4 regions of the Pseudarthrobacter sp. 1C304 genome follow, and region 2 is predicted to be linked to each of the others. Evidence: predicted binding sites of a transcription regulator. Region 2 holds the regulator's gene; each other region holds the start of a gene.
The links. Region 2 encodes LexA, which represses DNA repair genes until DNA is damaged. Its sites were predicted from a motif close to TCGAACANNTGTTCGA; they were not measured.

Region 1 (5,117 bases), on a different contig from region 2:
TCATGGCCGGCTACCTGGACCAGGTCATGGACCTGCAGTTCCCGGCAATCCCCGGATGGGATGTGGCCGGGGTGGTCGAATCCGTCGGGATCGATGCGCCGCAGTTCAGCCCCGGCGACGAGGTGATCGCCTATGGCCGGAAGGACTACGTCCACGGGGGAAGCTTTGCCGAATACATTGCACTGCCGGAGCGGCTGCTGGCCCGGAAACCCGCCTCCCTTGGGTGGGACGAATCCGCCGGCCTTCCCCTGGCCGGGCTGACGGCCTACCAGGTGCTCACCCGTCTGGGCCTGGCTCCGGGTGAGACCGTGCTGATCCATGGCGGTGCCGGCGGTGTGGGCTCCCTGGGGATCCAGATCGCCACGGCGCTCGGTGCCCGGGTAATTGCGACCGCCTCGGAAAAGAACCACGACTTCCTGCGCTCGCTCGGCGCTGAACCGGTCAGCTATGGCGAAGGCCTCGCGGAGCGGGTGCGCGCCCTGCGCCCCGGCGGCGTCGAGGTTGTGGCGGACTTCGCAGGCGGGAACCTCGAAGCCACTCTGGCCGTCCTGGCGGCGGACGGCAGGCACGCGTCCATTGCCGACAGCGAGGTGGAGGAGCACGGGGGCACCTGGATGTGGGTGAACCCCGTGGCCGCCGACCTGCAGGCGCTCGCCGGGCTGGTCGATGAGCACAACATCCGGGTCGAGATCGCCCGGACCTTCCCGCTGGAGCAGGCTGCGGAGGCCTTCCGGCTCAACATGGACGGACACACCCGCGGCAAGATCGTGGTTTCGGTCGACGGCGCATGATCCGCGGCGGCGGCCGGAGTGCGGCCGCCGCTGGCCCGCGGGTGCACCGGGTGGCATGCTGGAGCCATGTGTGGACGCTACGTCATGGCCCGGGCCGTCGGGGACCTGCTCGCTGAGTTCGACGCCGGGCTCGAGGAGGAGATCGCGATTCCGCCGTCGTGGAATGTGGCGCCGACGGCGGACGTGCCGATCCTGCTGGAGCGGCTGGTGGACGGGGAACAGGTCCGGCAGCTGCACCTTGCGCGGTGGGGCCTGGTTCCGTCGTGGGCCAAGGACCCGCGGATCGGTTCCAAGATGATCAACGCCCGCAGCGAGAGCGTGCTGGAGAAACCGGCGTTCCGGAAGGCCACCCGCGCCCGGCGCTGCGCCGTCCCCGCTGACGGCTATTACGAATGGAAGGGTGAGGGCCGGGGCAAGCAGCCCTACTACGTCCACCCCAAGGACGGCCGCCCGATCGCCTTCGCCGGCCTCTATGAATGGTGGAGGGACCACTCCAAGGCGGAGGACGACCCGGAGCGCTGGCTGCTGTCCACGTCCATCCTGACCACCGACTCGCCGCCGGAGGGTTATGCCGGCGGCATGCTGGCCGAGCTCACGGCCCTGCACGACCGGGTGCCGCTGCCGATGGACCGGGCCACCATGCAGGCGTGGCTGGACCCCCACGCCGACGACGCCGCCGGACTGGTGGACCTGGTCCGGGCCGGCGCGCACGATGTCGCGGAAGGCTGGACCATCGACGCCGTCGGAACCGCTGTCGGGAACGTGAAGAACGACTCCCCGGAGCTCATTAAGCCGGTGGGGAGCCTGTTCTAGCCTGGCCTTCCAGCCGGGAGGGCGCTGCTGGCGGTGGCGGAAGCTGCGTGGTGCCGCCGACGCACGCCGGCACCACTGCTGCTTTCCCGCTGACCGCACACCGGCTCGAATAGGCGTGCCGCCGTGTGCTCCATGTCACGTTAGTAATCCCGGGGAGCAGGCCAACAGGGTCTTAGTGCCCTTGGCCGGGGCGGCAGGCTGGGGATGCAGGGGCGCCGGCCTGCGCCGCGTCCCCTCGCGCGGGTTACAGCGTGACGTGCCCGGCGCCGTCGACCGCCCAGGTGGGATTGAAGGCGACTTCCCAGCGGTAGCCGTCGGGATCGGCAAAGTAGCCGGTGTAGCCGCCCCAGGGCTGGGTCTTCGGGGCGGCGACTATCTGCGCTCCGGCGGACTCGGCCTCCGCCATCACCCAGTCGACCTCCGCCGCGCTGCCCAGGTTGTGGCTGATTGTGATGGAGGGGACCCCGGCGGGGGGATCGGTGGCGGCTTCGGCCTGCATCTGCCCGGCATCCCACAGGGAGAGGATGAGGCCGTGGTTGGCCTGGATGAACAGGACCTCGCCCCGGACTTCCCGGTGGACGGGCCAGCCCAGGCCGTCGACATAGAAGCTGCGGGAGGCGTCAACGCTGCGGACACCCAGTGAAATTAAATCGACTCGTGGCTGCATCTTTCGATACTGTCATGGACATGTCCACAAATCACGAAGACGATAAAGCTGCCAAGGCCGACCGGGAACAGCTTGCTGCCGTGCGGGTGGCTGTTGACGAGGTGGACGAGCAGATCGTGTCCCTGATCGGACGCCGCGAGCGCCTGATCCGGATCGCCGGAACCCTCAAGTCGGACAGCGCCGAGGTGCGGGCCCCCGGCCGTGTGGAACGGGTTATCGAGCACGTCCGCGCCACGGCGGAACAGAAGGACATCGACGTCGACCTCGTGGAAAAAACCTACCGGGCCATGATCGATGCTTTCATCACGCTCGAGCTGGAAGTCTACAAAGCCAGCTCCTAGGCCCCGCCGCCTAGAGGGCTTCCTCCACCGGGACATTCGCCTGGTACTCGCGGCCGTCGCAGTCGCTGAACGCTGTCATGAGGTGCCCCTTCGCCAGGCCCATGACGGTGCTGAGCGGGAAATACCCGGTAATGGTGTTGCCGGAATGTTCCACGCCCTTGAGGTCAAAGTTCTCCTCCGTGCCGTCATGGCTGAAGCAGTAGAAGGAGACGGCCTCCCCGTTCATGAACTCGATCCCCATTCGCCGCTGATGGGAATGGTCCGGGGTTGCCGCGACGAGCCCCACCACATAGGCACCCTGGCCGGGGATATTCCCGTCAATATCGAACTTCGCCACCAAGGATGCGTCCTCGGCGGCGATGCTTACGTGCTTCAGGAGTGCGTTATGGGAGCTCATGGCTCAATCCTGCTACCTGTGCCAGCGTCCGTCCACCCCTGATCTAGGTTTTGTCCCGGCACCGTCGTAGACTGGAGTTATTCGAAGATATCTTCGAATAACTTCCGACTGGCTGGGTTCCGGCCTGAGCGCAGGCGGGGGTGCAGATGGTGTGGTCCGGGAGGCGTGATGGGCATGTTCAGCGAGGGGGTGGATGTCCTCTGCACACCCTCCGGCGAGCCCCGGGAGCTGACCTGGGCCGGCCGCGCCTACACAGTCTGCGCCGAACCGGTCCGCTGGTTCGAACGGCGCCAGTGGTGGGCCGAAGAGCAGCGGGCGCCCCTGGGGAGCGGGCCGGGGCTCGTGGACCATGAGATCTGGCGGGTGCAAGTGCAAATCCAAGGGGGCAGGGCGGATACTGCCGACGCCGGGACCTTCACCCTGGACCTCACCCGGCATATGGCCAGCGGGCGCTGGCGCCTGCTGCGCATCCACGACGCCCTGGTTTCCGTGCGGGAGCCGGAATCAGCATGAGCTTCACCCATCTCCATGTCTCCACAGCCTTCAGCGCCCACTACGGGGTGTCCTGGCCGGAGGAGCTGGCTGCCGCGGCGGCCGCGGACGGGGCCACGGCCCTCGCCTGCACCGACCGCGACGGCCTCTACGGCACTGTCAAGCACCTGAAAGCCTGCATGGCCGAGGGGTGGATCCGGTGGTCGGGGTGGACCTGGCGGTCCTGGACGACGACGGTGACCTCCGCACCCAGGTGGGGGGACGCGTCGTCGTGCTCGCCCACGGCCACAACGACGGCGCCGGCTACCGTGCGCTGTGCCGGCTGATCTCCGATGCGCATGCCCGCACCACGGGCAAGGCGGGGGGAGCGGTGCCTGTGGCTGTGACCCGGGCAGAGCTGGCATCCCGCGCCCTGCACCCGGAAACCCTCAAGCCAGTGCTGACCGTGCTGATCGGGCCGGACTCCGACGCCGGACGGGCCATGGGAGGTCGGCGCTACCTGCGCCCCCGCACCCTGTTCAAACGCTGGCTGGACGCCATGCCCGCCGGAACCATCGCCGCTGAGGTGGTCAGCCAGCTCAGCCCCCCCGGGGAGCCGCTCAGCACCGCCCACGCGGTGCGGATGCTCAAGCTCGCCGCCGAGCACGGGGTACCCGCAGTGCTGAGCAACGCCGTGCGCTATGTCGCCGAGGACGGTGCGGCCACCGCGGATGTGCTGGACTCCGCCCGCACCCTCAAATCGCTGCCCGAACTTTCCGCCGCGCCGCTGCTGCAGCCCAACGGGCAGGGCTGGCTCAAATCCGCCGGCCAGATGCTCCAGCTCGGCAAGGAGATCATGCACGCCGCCGGATACGGCGCCGCCGACCTCAAAAGCCTGATGGCGCAGACCGAGGCGCTCGCGGACCGCTGCCGGATGGACCCGGTCACGGACATGGGATGGAAGCAGCCGGTGGTGCCGGAAGCCTCCGTGATAGGCATTGCCGGAGACGCCCTCGTTGAGCTCACCCTGCGCTGCGAGGCAGGCATCAGCAGGCGGTTCCCCGGGATCACGGGCAAACCCGCCGGGGAGCTGCGCTCGCGGCTGGAACACGAACTGCGGATCATCGACAGCCTGGGCTTCGCCGCGTACTTCCTGACCGTGGCCGAGGTCTCCCGCATGATCCAGGACATGGGAGTCCGGGCCGCGGCCCGCGGCTCCGGGGCCTCCAGCCTGGTCAACTACCTGATCGACGTCAGCCAGGTGAACCCGCTGCAGCACGACCTCATCTTCGAACGCTTCCTGTCCCGGGACCGCGCCACGCTGCCGGACATCGACATCGACGTCGAAAGCGCCGAGCGGCACAACGTTTACCGGAAAATTTTTGAGCGCTTCGGCGCCGAGCGCGTCACGCTCATGAGCATGCAGAACGGCTACCGCGCCCGCGGTGCCGTGCGCGACGCCGGCCTTGCCCTGGGCATGGAGGAGGGCGAAATTGGCGACATCGCCAAGCAGCTGTGGCGTTTCTCGGCCCGGAACTTCCGTGAAGCCCTCGAGGAGAAACCCGAGCTGAAGGAGTTCGCCGGCCGGGTGGGCCAGCGCGACGCCGGCGGGAACCACCAGCTGGATCTGCTGGTGG
Region 2 (5,117 bases):
TCTTCAGCCGGGAAGCGCCCGGCAGGCCGGGGCGGCCGGGACGGCAGCGAGTTCGTCATCGAGCTGCTTGACCGTGCCGTCTCCGGCATGGGCGGCCAAAGCCGCGACGGCCAGCACGAGATGGCCCGGCAGGTGGCGCGCGCCATTGACAGCGGCGACCACCTGCTGGTCCAGGCCGGCACGGGAACCGGCAAATCCCTCGCGTACCTCATCCCGCTGATCGCCCACTCGCTGGACAGCGACAAGCCCACGCTGGTCTCCACCGCCACCCTTGCGCTGCAGACCCAGATCGTGGGCCGGGACCTGCCCCGGCTGCTGAAAACCATCACTCCTGCGCTCGACCGGCCCGTCAAAGTGGCCCTGGTGAAGGGCCGGTCCAACTACGTGTGCCGGCACAAGCTCGAGGGCGGGTTCCCCTCGGAGGAGCCCGCCGAAGGGCAGCTCTTCTCACTCGGCGAAGACACGTCCGTGCCGCACTTCGCCGCTGCCATGGGCGGCCCGTCGTCCCAGCTGGGCAAGGAAGTGGTGCGGCTGCGCGAATGGGCCGAGGACACCGCCACCGGGGACCGCGACGAGCTCTTGCCCGGCGTCACGGACCGGGCCTGGCGGCAGGTCTCCGTCACCTCCATGGAATGCCTCGGCGCGCAGAAATGCCCCCTGGCGGCCGAGTGCTTCAGCGAACTGGCCCGGCAGAACGCCGCGGACGCCGACGTCGTGGTCACCAACCATGCGATGCTGGCCGTCAGCGCCTTCGAGGGGCTCGCCGTGCTTCCGGACTACGACGTTGTGGTGGTGGACGAGGCCCACGAGCTCCAGGACCGGGTCACCGGCGCCGTGTCCGGCCAGCTGTCCGTCGCGATGGTGCACGCCGCCGCGTCCGGGGCGCGGAAGCACACGGGCATCACCGTGGATGCGCTGAACAACGCCGCCGCCAACCTTGAACTGGCCGTGGCCGGAGTCCCCAGCGGGCTGATGCCCAACGGCCTGAACAGCGAACAGCTGGACTGCGTGGACCAGCTGCGGGACGCCTGCCGCGCGGCACTGTCCGACTCCAAGGGGGACAGCGCCACCACGGCCGACGGCGGCCGCCAGCTCGCGCGCTCCCGCCTCATGGTGATCCTGGAACTCTGCGAACGGCTCCTCGCCGCACGCGAAAACCGCGAAGTGGTCTGGTTCTCCCGGAACAGCACCTTCGACCCGCAGCTGGGCTACTCCCAGCCGGACGAAACGGCCCCAGCCCTGATCAACATCGCCCCGCTCAGTGTGGCCGGCCGGCTCCGCGAGGGGCTCTTCGCGGACCACACCGTCATCCTGACCTCGGCCACGCTGGCCATCGGCTCAGCCTTCGAACCCGCCGCCGGCGGACTCGGCCTGGTGGGACCCGGTGCGCCGAGCTGGACCGGGGTGGACGTCGGCTCGCCGTTCGAGTACCCCAAGCAGGGCATCCTGTACGTGGCCAAACACCTCCCCAAGCCCGGCCGCGGCACGTCCCCGGAGGCGCTCGATGAGCTGGAGAAGCTGATCCGGGCCTCCGGCGGCGGGGCACTGTGCCTCTTCTCCTCCCGCCGCGCGGCCGAGGACGCCGCCGAGGCCCTGCGGCCGCGGCTGGGCCTGAGCATCCTCTGCCAGGGCGAGTCGACCATGACGGCGCTGGTGAAACAGTTCGCCGACGAACCGGACACCTGCCTCTTCGGCACCATGTCGCTGTGGCAGGGTGTGGACGTGCCGGGGACCTCGTGCCGGCTTGTTGTCATCGACCGCATTCCGTTTCCGCGGCCCGACGACCCCCTGATGACGGCCCGCTCCCGCGCGGTGGCCCAGGCGGGCGGCAACGGCTTTATGAGTGTCTCGGCCACCCACGCGGCCATCCGCCTCGCCCAGGGCGCCGGCCGGCTGATCCGCACCACGACGGACAGGGGAGTGGTGGCGGTGCTGGATTCACGGCTGTCCACCGAACGTTACGGGGGCTTCCTCCGCGCTGCCCTGCCGCCGTTCTGGCCCACCACCGACCCCGCGGTGGCCCTCGCGGCCCTGGAACGGCTCGCGAAGGAGTCAGGCCAGCCCGCCACATAGTCCGGGGAACGCGAAGGGCCCCGCCGGATGCCGGCGGGGCCCTTCTACGCAGCCGGTGGGGTACCGGCTGGCGGGTCCTAGAGGGAGCGCAGCACCGAGACCACTTTGCCCATGATGACGGCGTGGTCGCCGAGGATGGGCTCGTACTGCGTGTTCTGCGGCAGCAGCCAGGTGTGGCCGTCGCGCTGGCGGAACGTCTTGACGGTGGCCTCGTCGTCCAGCAGTGCGGCCACGATGTCACCGTTGACGGCATCGCCCTGGCGGCGCACCACCACCCAGTCGCCGTCGCAGATCGCGGCGTCGATCATCGAGTCGCCCGCGACCTGGAGCATAAACAGCTCGCCGTGGCCCACCAGCTGGCGCGGCAGCGGCATCACGTCCTCAACGACCTGGTCGGCGAGGATCGGCCCGCCGGCCGCGATCCGGCCCACCAGCGGGACCATGGCGGTGTCCGTGGCGCTGGTCAGCTCCGAGACGGACAGGCCGCCGACGGTGCGCAGGCCGCCCGGCTTCTCGGCGCCTGCGATCTTCGCGGGGCCCTCCTCCAGGGTGAGCGGCATCAGCACTTCCATGGCGCGGGGGCGCTTGGGGTCGCGTCGCAGGTAGCCGAGCTTTTCGAGCTGCGACAGCTGGTGCGTCACGCTGGACAGGCTCGCCAGGCCCACGGTGTCGCCGATCTCGCGCATGGACGGCGGGTACCCGTTGTCCGTGACGGAGCGCTGGATGGTCTCGAGGATCTTCTTTTGCCGGACGGTGAGGCTCTTGGGTGGCCGGGCGGCCTGCGGACCCCGCTGGGAGGCCCTGCCGCCAGTGGCTTGTGCTGCCATGTTCGCCAACGCCTTTCCGTTCCACCCGGCGGCCGTGGCTGCTGCTGCCGGGAACCTCCGGCCTGAAATGTCAGACCCTGCTGATCAACTGCAGAAGTGGTTGTTCTTTGATCGAAACCTGATCCAAACCTTTGGTCGGAATCCTTGATCCAAACGTAGGCCAGCCACACGGCTTTTTCAAACATTTGTTCTAGCGAGTCTCGACAATGTTCGTCAATAAGTGCTAAAACTGAAAAGGCGGTGTTCGAACATGTGTTCTATTCGAAAGTACGGCGGGCACCGCATAACGTTCGGTTGTTTGTTCGAAGGTTAGGCCGGTTGGCGGCGGTAAGTGGAGTACGCCGGACGGCACACAATGGTCCAGGAGGGCTCAGTTCATGTCAGCAACAAGTGCGTTTCACGATACTTTCGGCCGCGACGCTTCCGGCGCCTACGGCCAGCCTGCAGGTGGTCCGGCCGGCCGCGGTTCTGCCGGGGGCGGTTCTACCAGTGCCGGCCCTGCCGGGACGGTGAAGCCGCGGCAGGCGCCGCTCCGGCTGACCAGGCGCGGGCGGTTTGTCTTCATCGGTGTTCCCCTGATCCTGCTGGCCGCCCTGGTGCTTTCGTTCAGCGGCTTCTTCAACGCCCCGGCCAAGGCCGCGGAGTCGGCGTCCGAGCTGTCACCCACGCCGACGGTGACGGTCACCGTGCAGCCCGGTGAGTCGCTGTGGGCCATCGCGGAGACCGTGGCCCCCGAGCGCGACCCCCGCGACGTCGTCGCCGACATCGTCCAGCTGAACAACCTTGAGGCAGCCCGCGTGGTGCCCGGCCAGGCGCTCTTCATCCCCGCCGGGTAGGGCCGCCCACCCGTCACAGTTTCGGCCGCCGCCGGGATCTCACTTAAACTGGTGGAGTGACTGACCAGCTAGAGCGCCTGAACCGACTTCCCCTCCGGACGAATCTCCGGGGCCTGACCCCGTACGGGGCGCCCCAGCTGGACGTCCCCATCCTGCTCAATGTCAACGAGAACACCCACGGCGTCCCCGCCGATGTGCGCGCCGCCATCTCCGAGGCGGTCGCCGCCGCCGCAGTGGGACTGAACCGCTACCCGGACCGCGAATTCACGGAGCTCCGCGAGGCCCTGGCCGAGTATCTGGGGCACGGCCTGGGGCCGGACAACATCTGGGCCGCGAACGGCTCCAACGAGGTGCTCCAGCAGATCCTCCAGGCTTTCGGCGGTCCTGGCCGCACCGCCCTCGGGTTCCCTCCCACATACTCCATGTACCCGCTGCTGGCCTCCGGCACGGACACCGCGTACATCACCGGAACCCGCGCCGCCGACTACGGACTGAGTGCCGAATCGGCCGCCCGCCAGGTCCGCGAGCTCCAGCCGAACATCGTGTTCCTGTGCTCCCCGAACAACCCCACCGGCACCGGCCTTGGCCTGGACGTCGTCGAGGCCGTCTACGAGGCCGGCGAAGCGAGCCAGACCATTGTGATCGTGGACGAGGCGTACCACGAGTTTGCCCATGACGGCACGCCCAGTGCACTGACGCTGCTGCCCGGCCGGGAGCGCCTCATCGTCTCGCGGACCATGAGCAAAGCCTTCGCACTGGCCGGGGCCCGCGTCGGCTACATGGCCGCAGCCCCGGAGGTCACCGATGCGCTGCGCCTGGTCCGACTGCCGTACCACCTGTCCGCCATCACCCAGGCGACGGCGCTGGCCGCACTGCACCACCGGACGGCGCTGATGGCCGACGTCGAGGACATCAAGCGGCAGCGGGACAGGATCGTGACCGAGCTGCTGCGCATGGGCCTCAAGCCGGCCGCCTCGGATTCGAACTACGTCTTCTTTGGCGGCCTGGACAACCCGCACGAGGTCTGGCAGGAACTGCTCAACGCCGGTGTGCTGATCCGGGACGTGGGCATCCCCGGGCACCTTCGCGTCACCGCTGGTACTGAGACGGAAACCACAGCTTTCCTCGAAGCGCTCGAGCGGATCCTGGCTGGCCGCGCTGTGCAGCCCGCCTAGACTTAACCCAGGACATCCACCCGGCCGGAAGGCCGGGCCCCGCCGTCAGCCAAAGGACACCCACATGAGCAACACCGGAGCAGCCGCTGCCCAGGGCCGGACCGCACGCATGGAACGGACCACCAGCGAGTCATCCGTACTGGTCGAGATCGACCTGGACGGCACGGGCGTCTCGGACATCAGCACGTCGGTGCCGTTCTACGACC
Region 3 (5,117 bases), on a different contig from region 2:
CGGACGGCTCCGTGAAGGGGAAGTAGTTGGGTCGCAGGCGGATCTGGGCCTCGTCGCCGAACATCTGGCGCGCGAAGTGCTCCAAGGTGCCGCGGAGGTCTGCCATGCTGAGCTTCTTGTCGATGGCCAGGCCCTCGAACTGGTGGAACACCGGGGTGTGGGTGGCGTCGAGCTCGTCGGTGCGGAAGACCTTGCCGGGGCACAGCACGTAGATGGGCAGCTCGCGTTCCAGCATGGACCGGACCTGGACCGGGGACGTGTGGGTGCGCATCAGCAGGTGGGCCTCGGGCGGTTCCACGAAGAAGGTGTCCTGCATTTCGCGGGCGGGGTGGTCCGGCTTGAAGTTCAGTGCGTCGAAGTTGAACCACTCGGACTCGACCTCGGGACCCTCGGCGATCTCCCAGCCCATGCCGACGAAGATGTCCGCGACGCGGTCCTGCAGCGTGGACAGCGGGTGGCGTGCGCCGGCACGACGGCGGCGCGGAGCGGCCGTGACGTCGACCGTCTCCTCCACCAGGATGCGGGCGTCGTTCTCTGCTTCGAGCTCCGCCGTGCGGTCCGCGAGCGCCTTGTTGACGCGTCCGCGGGACGCGCCCATCAGCTTGCCGGCGGCGGCCTTCTGGTCTTTCGGCAGCCCGCCGATCTCACGGTTGGCGAGGCTCAGCGCGGACTTCTCGCCGGTGTGCGCGAGCCGCACGGCCTTGAGTTCGTCGAGCGTGGAAGCGGCGGCAATGGCGGCTACGGCCTGGTCTACGGCGGCGGTGATGGCGGCTTCATCCAGGGGATTCGGGACGCCTGCGCCCGGCAAAGTTTCAGTCATCTACTGTTCTTAGCTACGAGTCGGTTCATGCCGACGGGCACGGGACCATCAGGGATGCAGGACCGGCGCGTCGGCAAAGGACAGGGCTCGCCAAAACAGCTGCGGCGGGCACTCGCCTCCAGTCTAGTTGAACGGGCCCACCTGCCTGAACGTGACGGCCCACCCAGGGCAGGCGTGCAGCGGGCCGCGGATTCGTGTCCCGCGGGCGGGTCCCGGGCTAGCATGGCCTCATGACGCCGGGACAGCGGCTGCGGCAGGTGGCCAACGTACTGAACGCAACAACTCCGTTGGGGTTGCTGCTGGCCGGCTGTGCCCGCGCCCCCGTGCAGCGTGGCCCCCGGGGACTGCTGATTGCCACCGGGTACCGCTGGCGGCTGCCCTTCGCCGGGGCCTTCACTGTCGGCAACGTGGTGATTTTCCGCGCCGGGCCCGCGGAAGCCGCGAACAACCCTGTGCTGCTGGGCCACGAGGAGCGCCACTGCACGCAGTACGCCTGGTGCCTTGGACTGCCCTTCCTGCCACTGTATTTCCTCGCCGCCGGCTGGTCCCTGGCCCGTACCGGCAACCCGGGCTCCTGGAACTTCTTCGAACGGCACGCCGGGCTGCAGGCCGGCGGCTACCCCGAGCCCAGGCGGGCCCGCCATGACCGGCCGGACGCTGCCGGCATTCCCCGAGCAGAACGAGGCACACCATGAATGACGACGCCAGGACCATCTCCGTCACCGGTTCCGGCAGTGCGGAAGCCGCGCCGGACCTGCTGACCCTTTCCATCGGCGTTGAATGCCGCCGGGAGGATGTCGGGGCAGCTTACGGCGAGGCGGGCCGCGTCTCCGCGGCCATCGCGGCGGTGCTCCGGGGCCACGGTGTGGCGGACCCGGACATCACGACGTCGGGCCTTAACGTCCGCGCGGAGGTGAACTGGCAGGAGGGGCGGGGCCAGGTGGTGACGGGATACGTCGCGTCCAGCGCGCTGAGCGTCCGGATCAGGGACCTGCAGTCCTCATCCGCGGTCATCGCCGCCGCCGTCGAGGCCGGCGGCAACGACGTCAGGCTCAACGGGCTGGAGCTGGGCTTCGCCGATCCCGCGGCCGTCACCGCCCGCGCCCGCGAGGCCGCCTGGCAGGACGCGCTCACGTCTGCCGGGCACTTCGCGTCCCTTGCCGGCGCCACACTCGGCAAGGTGGTGTCCCTGACGCAGCAGACGGGCTACCCGGCCCCGATCCCGGTGGCGAAGATGCAGCGGGCCGCCGCCGTCGAATCCTTGACCGTGGAGGCGGGCGAAGCCAGCATCAGCGCCACCATCAACGTTGTCTGGGAACTGCTCGGCTGAGGACGCCGGCCGGCAGATCTCCGCTAGTGCGTCGCTCCGGCGGCGATCCTGAGGTCCGCGGTGGTCGCCGAAGCAGTACGGGCGACGACGGCGAGCGCCTCGGCCTGCTGCTCCAGCGGCAGCGCCGGAGCCGAACTACCCGGCGGCAGCTGGCCCGGCTCGTAGGGCACGTGGACAAAGCCTCCCCGGGTGCCGGGCCGAAGCCGCAGGGCGTGCATCAATCCGTAGAAGACGTGGTTGCAGACGTAGGTGCCCGCCGTCTGGGACACCTCGGCGGGGATATCAGCCGCCGTGAGGGCCGCGAGCGCCGCTTTCACCGGAAGGGTGCTGAAATACGCCGCCGGTCCCCCGTGGACCACCGGCTGGTCCACCGGTGCGTTGCCGGCATTGTCCGGAATCCGTGCGTCGTCGCAGTTGATCGCCACCCGTTCCAGCGAGATCCGGGGCCTGCCGCCGGCCTGGCCTGCGCAGATCACCAGCCCGGGACGGTGCTGCTCCAGCGCACTTTCCAGCACGCGGATGGCTTCCCCGAACACGCAGGGCAACTCCACGGCCTGCGCCTCGAAGCCCTCTGCCCGCAACCGGACCGCGGCCTCCTGCGCGGCCAGCCAGGACGGATTGGTGCTGTGGCCGCCGAACGGCTCGAACCCTGTCAGGAGAATCATCGCCCCAGCCTAGCAACGCCCCCCGGCGCCCGCGGCTGCCCGGCAGGCGGCATGGATCGGTCACTGGCGGCGACACTGGACTGCGATGCTGCCCGGGCGCGCGGGCCGCACCCCCAGGAATGAGCCCGCGCCGCCCTTGACTTTGACTCGAACATATATTCGAATGGAGCGATGAGATGGGACGCACAAGCACTGAAGCCAGCGCCCGGAGATTCCGGCCCCACCGGCGGGGCGCCTATTGACGGAACCCCGAACGGCGGGACGCCTATTGACGCGGCCGAAGGCGGCGGAACCTCCGGCCCCGGACTGCCCGCGACGACGGCAGGGCGCACCCAGCCCCCGGCTGCCGATGCGCTGCTGCCCCTGATAGGGCTGGTGCGGTCCGTTTCCACCCCCGAGTTTGCCGGCGTCACTTTCCACGAGGTCACCGCCAAATCGGTGCTCAACAAAGTGGCGGCCGGTTCGCGGATGCCGTTCGAGTGGACCATCAACCCGTACCGCGGCTGCAGCCATGCCTGCGTCTACTGCTTCGCCCGGAAGAGCCATACCTACCTCGACTTCGACGCCGGACTGGACTTTGACAGCCAGGTGGTGGTGAAGATCAACGCCGCGGAGGTCCTCCGCCGGGAACTCGCCAAGCCCTCCTGGCAGCGGCAGCACGTGGCCCTGGGCACCAACACGGACCCCTACCAGCGGGCCGAGGGCCGGTACCGGCTCATGCCCGGCATCATCGGCGCCCTGGCTGATTCCGGCACTCCCCTGTCCATCCTGACCAAGGGCACGCTGCTGGCCCGGGACATTCCGCTCCTGAAACACGCCGCTGCCCAGGTCCCTGTCGGCGTGGGGATCTCGCTGGCCATGACGAACGAGAGCCTCTCCGAAGCCGTGGAGCCCGGAACGCCCGGTCCCCGCGCCCGGCTGAAGCTCATCACCCGGCTCCGGGAGGCAGGGCTGCCCTGCGGGGTGATGGCCATGCCCATCCTGCCGTGGCTGTCCGACAGCGACGAGGCGCTCGATGCTCTTTTCGGCGCCCTGGCCGCGGCGGGAGCCACCGGAGTCACCGCAGGAGCGCTTTACCTCAAGCCCGGAACCCGGGAGTGGTTTATGCAGTGGATTGCCAGGGAGCACCCGCAGCTCGCCGGCAAGTACCGGCGGCTGTACGGCACGGGGTCCTACGCCTCCAAGGAGTACCGGGACTGGCTCGCCGGGCGCATCCGGTATTTCAAGGCCCGGCACGGCTTTTCCGGATCCCATGGTTTCAGCCACCGCGACGTCAACGATCACCCCGGCAGCTTTGAACCGGCGAGTGACCACAACAATACGGGCCACGGCAACACGGACCACGGCAACACGGACCACGGCAGCCTTGACCCCCGGGACGAGGAAGCGCAGTACCCCGCCGGCAGCATCCCCGAACCGGCCGCCTTTCACAGCGCGGCGCGCGAAACAGCAGCGGCCGCGCAGCCCACCCTCTTCTAGAGCGCCTTCACGGCGCCCAGTACCCGGGTGAGCGAGTCCTTGGCGTCGCCGAAGAGGAGCGTGGTCTTCGGGTCGAACAGCAGCTCGTTGTCGATCCCGGCGAAACCCGGACGCATGGACCGTTTGAGGAATACCACCTGCCCGGCCTGGGCCACCTCGAGGATGGGCATCCCGTAGATCGGCGCCCCGGGCGTGCTTTTTGCGGCCGGATTGACCACATCGTTGGCGCCCACCACGAGCACCACGTCGGTGGTGGGGAACTCCGGGTTGGCTTCCTCAAGCTCCTTCAGCGCTTCATAGGGCACGTTGGCCTCCGCGAGGAGGACGTTCATATGGCCTGGCATGCGCCCGGCCACCGGGTGGATGGCAAACACCACGTCCACGCCGCGGGCCGTCAGGGCCGTGGCGAGCTCGGCAATGGTGTGCTGGCCCTGCGCCACGGCCAACCCGTAACCGGGAACAATGACCACGCGCTGCGCATAGCCGAGCTGCACAGCGACGTCCTCGGGGGACGAGGAACGGACCGGCCGGTCGCTCTGGGCGGTTGATCCGGCCGTGGAGCCGCCCCGGAAGGCGCCAAACATGATGCCCGCCACCCCGCGGCCCATTGCGGAGGCCATCACCTTGGTCAGGATGGTGCCGCTGGCCCCGACCAGCGTTCCGGCAACCACCAGCAGCACGTTCCCCAGCACCACGCCGGAGGCCGCGACCGCGAGGCCGGTGAAGGCATTCAGCAGCGAGATCACGATCGGCACGTCGGCCCCGCCGACCGGGAGCACCAGCAGGACTCCGCCCGCCAGGCCGAGCACCAGCAGGGCCAGCG
Region 4 (5,117 bases), on a different contig from region 2:
GGTTGCCCGCAACCGTTACTTCGCGGGGGTGCTCAATCAGGCAGACTAGCTGTCTTTCTTGCCTTCGTCGTTGAGGCGGCGCATGGTTTCTTCGGGCGTCTCGACGCGCGGGACCGTATTGTCGGTGGTACCGGCGGTTCCGGCGGTACCACCGGCGACGGTGCCCTCAGCGGTGCCGGGCGTCTCGGCGGTCAGCGAGGACGCGTCGTTGGGAACCACGGTGGGCTCCTCGGCGGCGACAACGGGCTCGACGATCTTGGTGACGGCCTGGCGGTGCACGGTGGCGGTGTTGCCCGGGGACAGTTCCAGCAGGACCTTGTTCTCTTCCTCGTCGATCTCGACGATGCGGCCGAACAGGCCAAAGCTCGTCATGACCTCGACACCCGGGGCAAACTTCGACTGGAGCTGCGCCTGCTGCTGCTGGGTCTTCTTGTTGCGGCGGAACATCATGAAGATGAAGACGCCGAGCATGGCGAACAGCAGGATGGTCATGATGTCGATGCCGCCGCCGGCCTGCGGCTGGGTCTGGGCAGAGATAAGTCCGAACACAGGGAAAGTTCCGTTCTGTACTTGCGTAGCTGGTTTTACAGCAACGTCCGCTTCGCTCCGGGCTGGCTGGCAGGCAAAGATGCCGCGCCGACGTCGGCCAGGTGCTGGCCGCGCGCAGAGACAAAGACCCGAACGTGCCGAGCGTCATACCAGTCTAAAGGGAAAACGTTGCGCAGCGGTGCTATTGACTATTACGGATCCATTCCGGATCGGCATGAAGGCCCGGTCCGGCACCGGTGTCCGGATCGCCGTCGTCGGCCGGGAAGAGCTCCAGCGGGTCCTGCGCGAACACCCCCGGCGGCACGGCGAAGCCCAGGTGCGTCCAGGCCGGCGCGAGTGCGATCCGCCCGCGGGGGGTGCGGCCCAGCAGGCCCTCGCGGACAAGATACGGCTCGGCGACGGTTTCCACCGTTTCGGTCTCTTCTCCGACGGCGATGGCCAGGGTGGACAGGCCGACAGGACCGCCGCCGAACTTGGTGATGAGGGCATCGAGTACCGCGCGGTCCAGCCGGTCCAGGCCCCGTTTGTCCACCTCATACATGTCCAGCGCTGCGGACGCGGCCCTGGCGTCGATCTGCTCGATCCCGTGCACCAGCGCCCAGTCGCGGACCCGGCGCAGAAGCCGGTTGGCGATGCGGGGCGTGCCGCGGGAGCGGCCCGCGATTTCGCTGAACCCGGCGGAGTTGACCTTGAGGTCCAGGAGGCCGGCGGACCGCCGGAGCACGAGTTCCAGTTCGGCCACGGCATAGAACTCGAGGTGTCCGGTGAAGCCGAAGCGGTCCCGGAGGGGCCCGGGCAGCAGGCCCGCGCGCGTTGTGGCACCGACCAGCGTAAACGGCGGCAGCTCAAGCGGGATGGCCGTGGCCCCGGCGCCTTTGCCGACCACGATGTCGACCCGGAAGTCCTCCATCGCCATGTAGAGCATTTCCTCGGCCGGGCGGGACATGCGGTGGATCTCGTCGAGGAAGAGGACCTCACCTTCGGAAAGGGAGGACAGGATGGCCGCGAGGTCCCCGGCATGCTGGATGGCGGGCCCGCTGCTGATCCGCAGCGGGGCATTCATCTCCGCCGCAATAATCATGGACAGCGTGGTCTTTCCCAGGCCGGGCGGGCCGGAGAGCAGCACATGGTCGGCGCTGCGGCCGCGCATGCGGGAAGCCTCGAGGACGAGGGACAGCTGCTTCCGGACCCGGTGCTGGCCGACGAAGTCGTGCAGGCTCTTGGGCCGGAGCGCGGCTTCGATAACCCGCTCCTCCGGCTCCTCTCCCCCGCCGACCAGGGACGGCTCAGCCACGGGCGCCTATCCTGTTCCCGGCACGGGCGCCGTCCTGGCCCAGCCAGCGCAGCGTGGCCCGCAGGATCTCGGCGACATTGCCCTTCTCGGCCAGACCCGGTGAATCGGCGAGGGATTTGTCGATGCTGGACGTGGCGTCCTTCTCGGACCAGCCAAGGCTGGTCATGGCGGCAACCACCTGCGGCTTCCAGACCGCCTCGGCGGATGCCTCCGGCGCCGCGGTGCCGGCGGGGGTACCGTGCGGCACCAGCTTGCCGGCGAGTTCCAGCACAATCCGGCCGGCCACCTTGGGCCCGATGCCGGGAACCTTGGTGAAGGCCTTCCCGTCGCCGGAGTGCGCGGCGACGCGGATGGCCTCGGGCTCGTGGACCGCCAGGACTGCCAGCGCCAGCCGGGGTCCCACCCCGCTGACGCTCAGCAGGACGTCGAAGACCTCGCGCTCATCATCTGTGCCGAACCCGAAAAGGGTGAGGGAGTCCTCCCGCACGATCAGGGACGTGAAGAGTTTGCCCTCTTCGCCGGTGCGGAGCCTGCTGAGGGTCTGCGGCGTGGCGTTGACGCTCATGCCGGCGCCGTTGAGGTCGATCACTGCGGAGGACAGGCCGACGTGCGCAACGGTTCCGCGGAGAAAACTGATCAAGCCGGGCTCCTGACAATTCAACTGAAAACAGTGTCTATTTGAGACAGCTATCTAAAACAGTGTCTATTTAAACGGTGTTTATATATACGGTGTCTATATAAACGGTGCCGGCCCAACCGGCTATCCGAACATATCTACGAATACCCTACCAAGCCCTGCGGCGGCACCGGCGGATATTCAGCGGGCACGCCGCGCTTTGGCTTCCGCGTCCGCCCAGGCGCGCTGGGCGGGGGTCAGGGACTGCCCGCCCGGCGCCGGCAGGCCTGCCCGCGTGGCGGACGTGCTGGAGGCGCCACTGCCGGCCCGCCAGGCGTGGGTGATGGCCAGCGCGAGGGCGTCGGCGGCGTCTGCGGGCCGGGGCGGGGCGTCGAGCCGAAGGATTTTGGTGACCAGCTTCGTGACGGCGTCCTTGTTGGAGGTCCCGCTGCCGGTGACTGCGGCCTTAACCTCCGACGGCGTGTGCAGTGCCACCGGGATGCCGCGCCGCGCGGCGGCGGCGATCACCACGCCGGACGCCTGCGCCACGCCCATGACGGTGCTGACGTTCAGCTGCGAGAAGACGCGTTCGACGGCGAGGACGTCGGGTTCGTGCCGGTCCAGCCAGTCGTCGATCGAGGTGGCGATGACCAGGAGCCGCTGGTCCAGGCTTTCCTCGGGTGAGGTACCGACGACGCCGAACGCCACCATGGTGGCACGTCGGTTCTTCTCGACGTCCACGACGCCGATCCCGCAGCGGGTGAGGCCCGGATCGACGCCGAGGACGCGAAGGGTCACTCTGCTTCCAGTGCGGCCTGCACTTCGTCGCTGAGGTCGGCGTTGCTGTAGACGTTCTGGACGTCGTCGAGCTCTTCGAGGGCGTCCACCAGCTTCATGAACTTCTTGGCGGCATCGACATCCAGCGGCACCTGCATGGAGGGCACGAATTCGGCTTCGTCGGTGTCGTACTCGATCCCGGCTTCCTTGAGCGCCTCGCGGATGGCCTGCAGGTCGGTCGGCTCGGAGTGGATTTCGAAGCTGTCGCCGTTGTCCTTGACTTCCTCCGCGCCCGCGTCGAGCACGGCCATGAGGACGTCGTCCTCGCTGAGGCCGTTCTTCGGCAGCGACACCACGCCCTTGCGGGAGAACAGGTAGCTGACCGATCCGGGATCGGCGATGGTGCCGCCGTTGCGGGAGATGGCGAGGCGCACCTCGGAGGCTGCCCGGTTCTTGTTGTCCGTGAGGCACTCGATCAGCAGCGCCGAGCCCTGCGGCCCACGGCATTCGTACATGATCTCCGTGTAGTCAACAACTTCGCCGGTGAGGCCGGCGCCGCGCTTGATGGCGCGGTCGATGTTGTCGGCCGGGACCGACGTCTTCTTGGCCTTGGTGACGGCGAGTTCCAGGCTGGGGTTGCCGGCGAGGTCCGGGCCGCCCATGCGCGCGGCGACTTCGATGTTCTTGATCAGCTTGGCGAACGACTTTGCCCGTCGGCTATCGAGGATGGCCTTCTTGTGCTTGGTCGTCGCCCATTTGGAGTGGCCTGACATGCTTTACGCTTCTCCTCTGATCATTCGAATAAACAATTCATGCACGCGCTTCTCCCCTGTCACTTCCGGGTGGAAGGAGGTGGCGAGCAGCTTTCCGGAACGCACAGCAACAATTCTAGCCGTCCCGGCCAGGGCCTCAGGGTGGGATGCCTTGGAAGGCTCCACTTCGGCGAGGACCTCCACGCCGTCGCCGACGCGCTCCACCCATGGTCCGCGGATGAAGACCGCATGGACGGGTGCCACACCGTTGCCGGTGGCGCTGAAATCGAGGCCCTTGAAGTCGAGGTCCGTTTCGAAGGACTCGCGCTGCCGGCCGAACGCATTGCGGCGCACCGTGATGTCGAGGCCGCCGAACGTCTGCTGCGGGTTGCCGTCGAGGTCCCTGGCGGGGTCCGTGATCTGGTCTGCGAGGAGGATCATCCCGGCGCAGGAGCCGTAGACCGGCAGCCCGTCACGGATGCCGCGGCGCAGGGGGTCGCGGAGTCCGAACGCCCGGGAGAGCTTGTCGATGGTGGTTGATTCGCCGCCGGGAATAATGAGGCCGTCCAGGCCGTCGAGTTCGGCCGGCCGGCGGACGCCGACGCCGGTGGCGCCGGCGTCTTCCACCGCGTGCAGGTGTTCGCGGAAGTCACCCTGGAGGGCCAGGACGCCGATCCGCAGGCCTGAGCCCACGCGGGATTCAGGCGTGGAAGAGGGGTTGGTCATCCGAACAGCATAGTGCTCCCGGCCCCTCCGTGAGGCATGCCGGGCCCCTGCCCGGCGGGCTTGCATGCCGCCGCTGGGATATATTACAAACCATGCTTTACTTCAGCGTTCCGCTCGGAAAGTTCGTTCGCCGGGTCTCCCGGCTCAGGGGCGGAGGCTCGGCCCTTCCCGGGCTGGTGGTCGAAAAAATCGATCCCGGATTCATGCGGAGGACACTGTCGACGCTGCCGCTGGGCGTCGCCGTCGTCAGCGGTACGAACGGCAAGACGACCACCACGAAGATGGTGGTGGAACTGCTGGAGAGCCAGGGCCTGAAGGTCTTCACAAACCGGACCGGCAGCAACTTCACCCGCGGCGTGGCCGCGGCCTTGCTCGGCGAGGTGGACTGGCGCGGCCGGCTGGA

Region 1: the regulator LexA is predicted to act here: its motif matches at 3,091-3,106, upstream of ACTWQD_RS08510 (DUF6504 family protein).
Region 3: the regulator LexA is predicted to act here: its motif matches at 2,963-2,978, upstream of ACTWQD_RS17950 (Rv2578c family radical SAM protein).
Region 4: the regulator LexA is predicted to act here: its motif matches at 2,608-2,623, upstream of ruvA (Holliday junction branch migration protein RuvA).

What each region holds. Positions count from the first base shown of each region.
Region 1 is NZ_JBQQCH010000003.1:216,972-222,088, reverse strand. Features, by position in the region: gene ACTWQD_RS08535 (NADP-dependent oxidoreductase) at 1-791, shown strand, start outside; gene ACTWQD_RS08530 (SOS response-associated peptidase) at 858-1,604, shown strand; gene ACTWQD_RS08525 (VOC family protein) at 1,849-2,271, opposite strand; gene ACTWQD_RS08520 (chorismate mutase) at 2,286-2,612, shown strand; gene ACTWQD_RS08515 (hypothetical protein) at 2,623-3,009, opposite strand; gene ACTWQD_RS08510 (DUF6504 family protein) at 3,178-3,522, shown strand; partial or broken gene ACTWQD_RS08505 (DNA polymerase III subunit alpha) at 3,519-5,117, shown strand, end outside.
Region 2 is NZ_JBQQCH010000004.1:4,585-9,701, reverse strand. Features, by position in the region: gene ACTWQD_RS09475 (ATP-dependent DNA helicase) at 1-2,073, shown strand, start outside; gene lexA (transcriptional repressor LexA) at 2,151-2,900, opposite strand; gene ACTWQD_RS09465 (LysM peptidoglycan-binding domain-containing protein) at 3,410-3,736, shown strand; gene ACTWQD_RS09460 (histidinol-phosphate transaminase) at 3,793-4,911, shown strand; gene hisB (imidazoleglycerol-phosphate dehydratase HisB) at 4,976-5,117, shown strand, end outside.
Region 3 is NZ_JBQQCH010000014.1:31,413-36,529, forward strand. Features, by position in the region: gene pheS (phenylalanine--tRNA ligase subunit alpha) at 1-820, opposite strand, end outside; gene ACTWQD_RS17935 (hypothetical protein) at 1,051-1,515, shown strand; gene ACTWQD_RS17940 (SIMPL domain-containing protein) at 1,512-2,150, shown strand; gene pcp (pyroglutamyl-peptidase I) at 2,174-2,815, opposite strand; gene ACTWQD_RS17950 (Rv2578c family radical SAM protein) at 2,987-4,294, shown strand; gene ACTWQD_RS17955 (NAD(P)(+) transhydrogenase (Re/Si-specific) subunit beta) at 4,291-5,117, opposite strand, start outside.
Region 4 is NZ_JBQQCH010000003.1:198,548-203,664, forward strand. Features, by position in the region: gene yajC (preprotein translocase subunit YajC) at 46-492, opposite strand; gene ruvB (Holliday junction branch migration DNA helicase RuvB) at 731-1,843, opposite strand; gene ruvA (Holliday junction branch migration protein RuvA) at 1,836-2,483, opposite strand; gene ruvC (crossover junction endodeoxyribonuclease RuvC) at 2,661-3,257, opposite strand; gene ACTWQD_RS08445 (YebC/PmpR family DNA-binding transcriptional regulator) at 3,254-4,009, opposite strand; gene pdxT (pyridoxal 5'-phosphate synthase glutaminase subunit PdxT) at 4,013-4,714, opposite strand; gene ACTWQD_RS08455 (MurT ligase domain-containing protein) at 4,807-5,117, shown strand, end outside.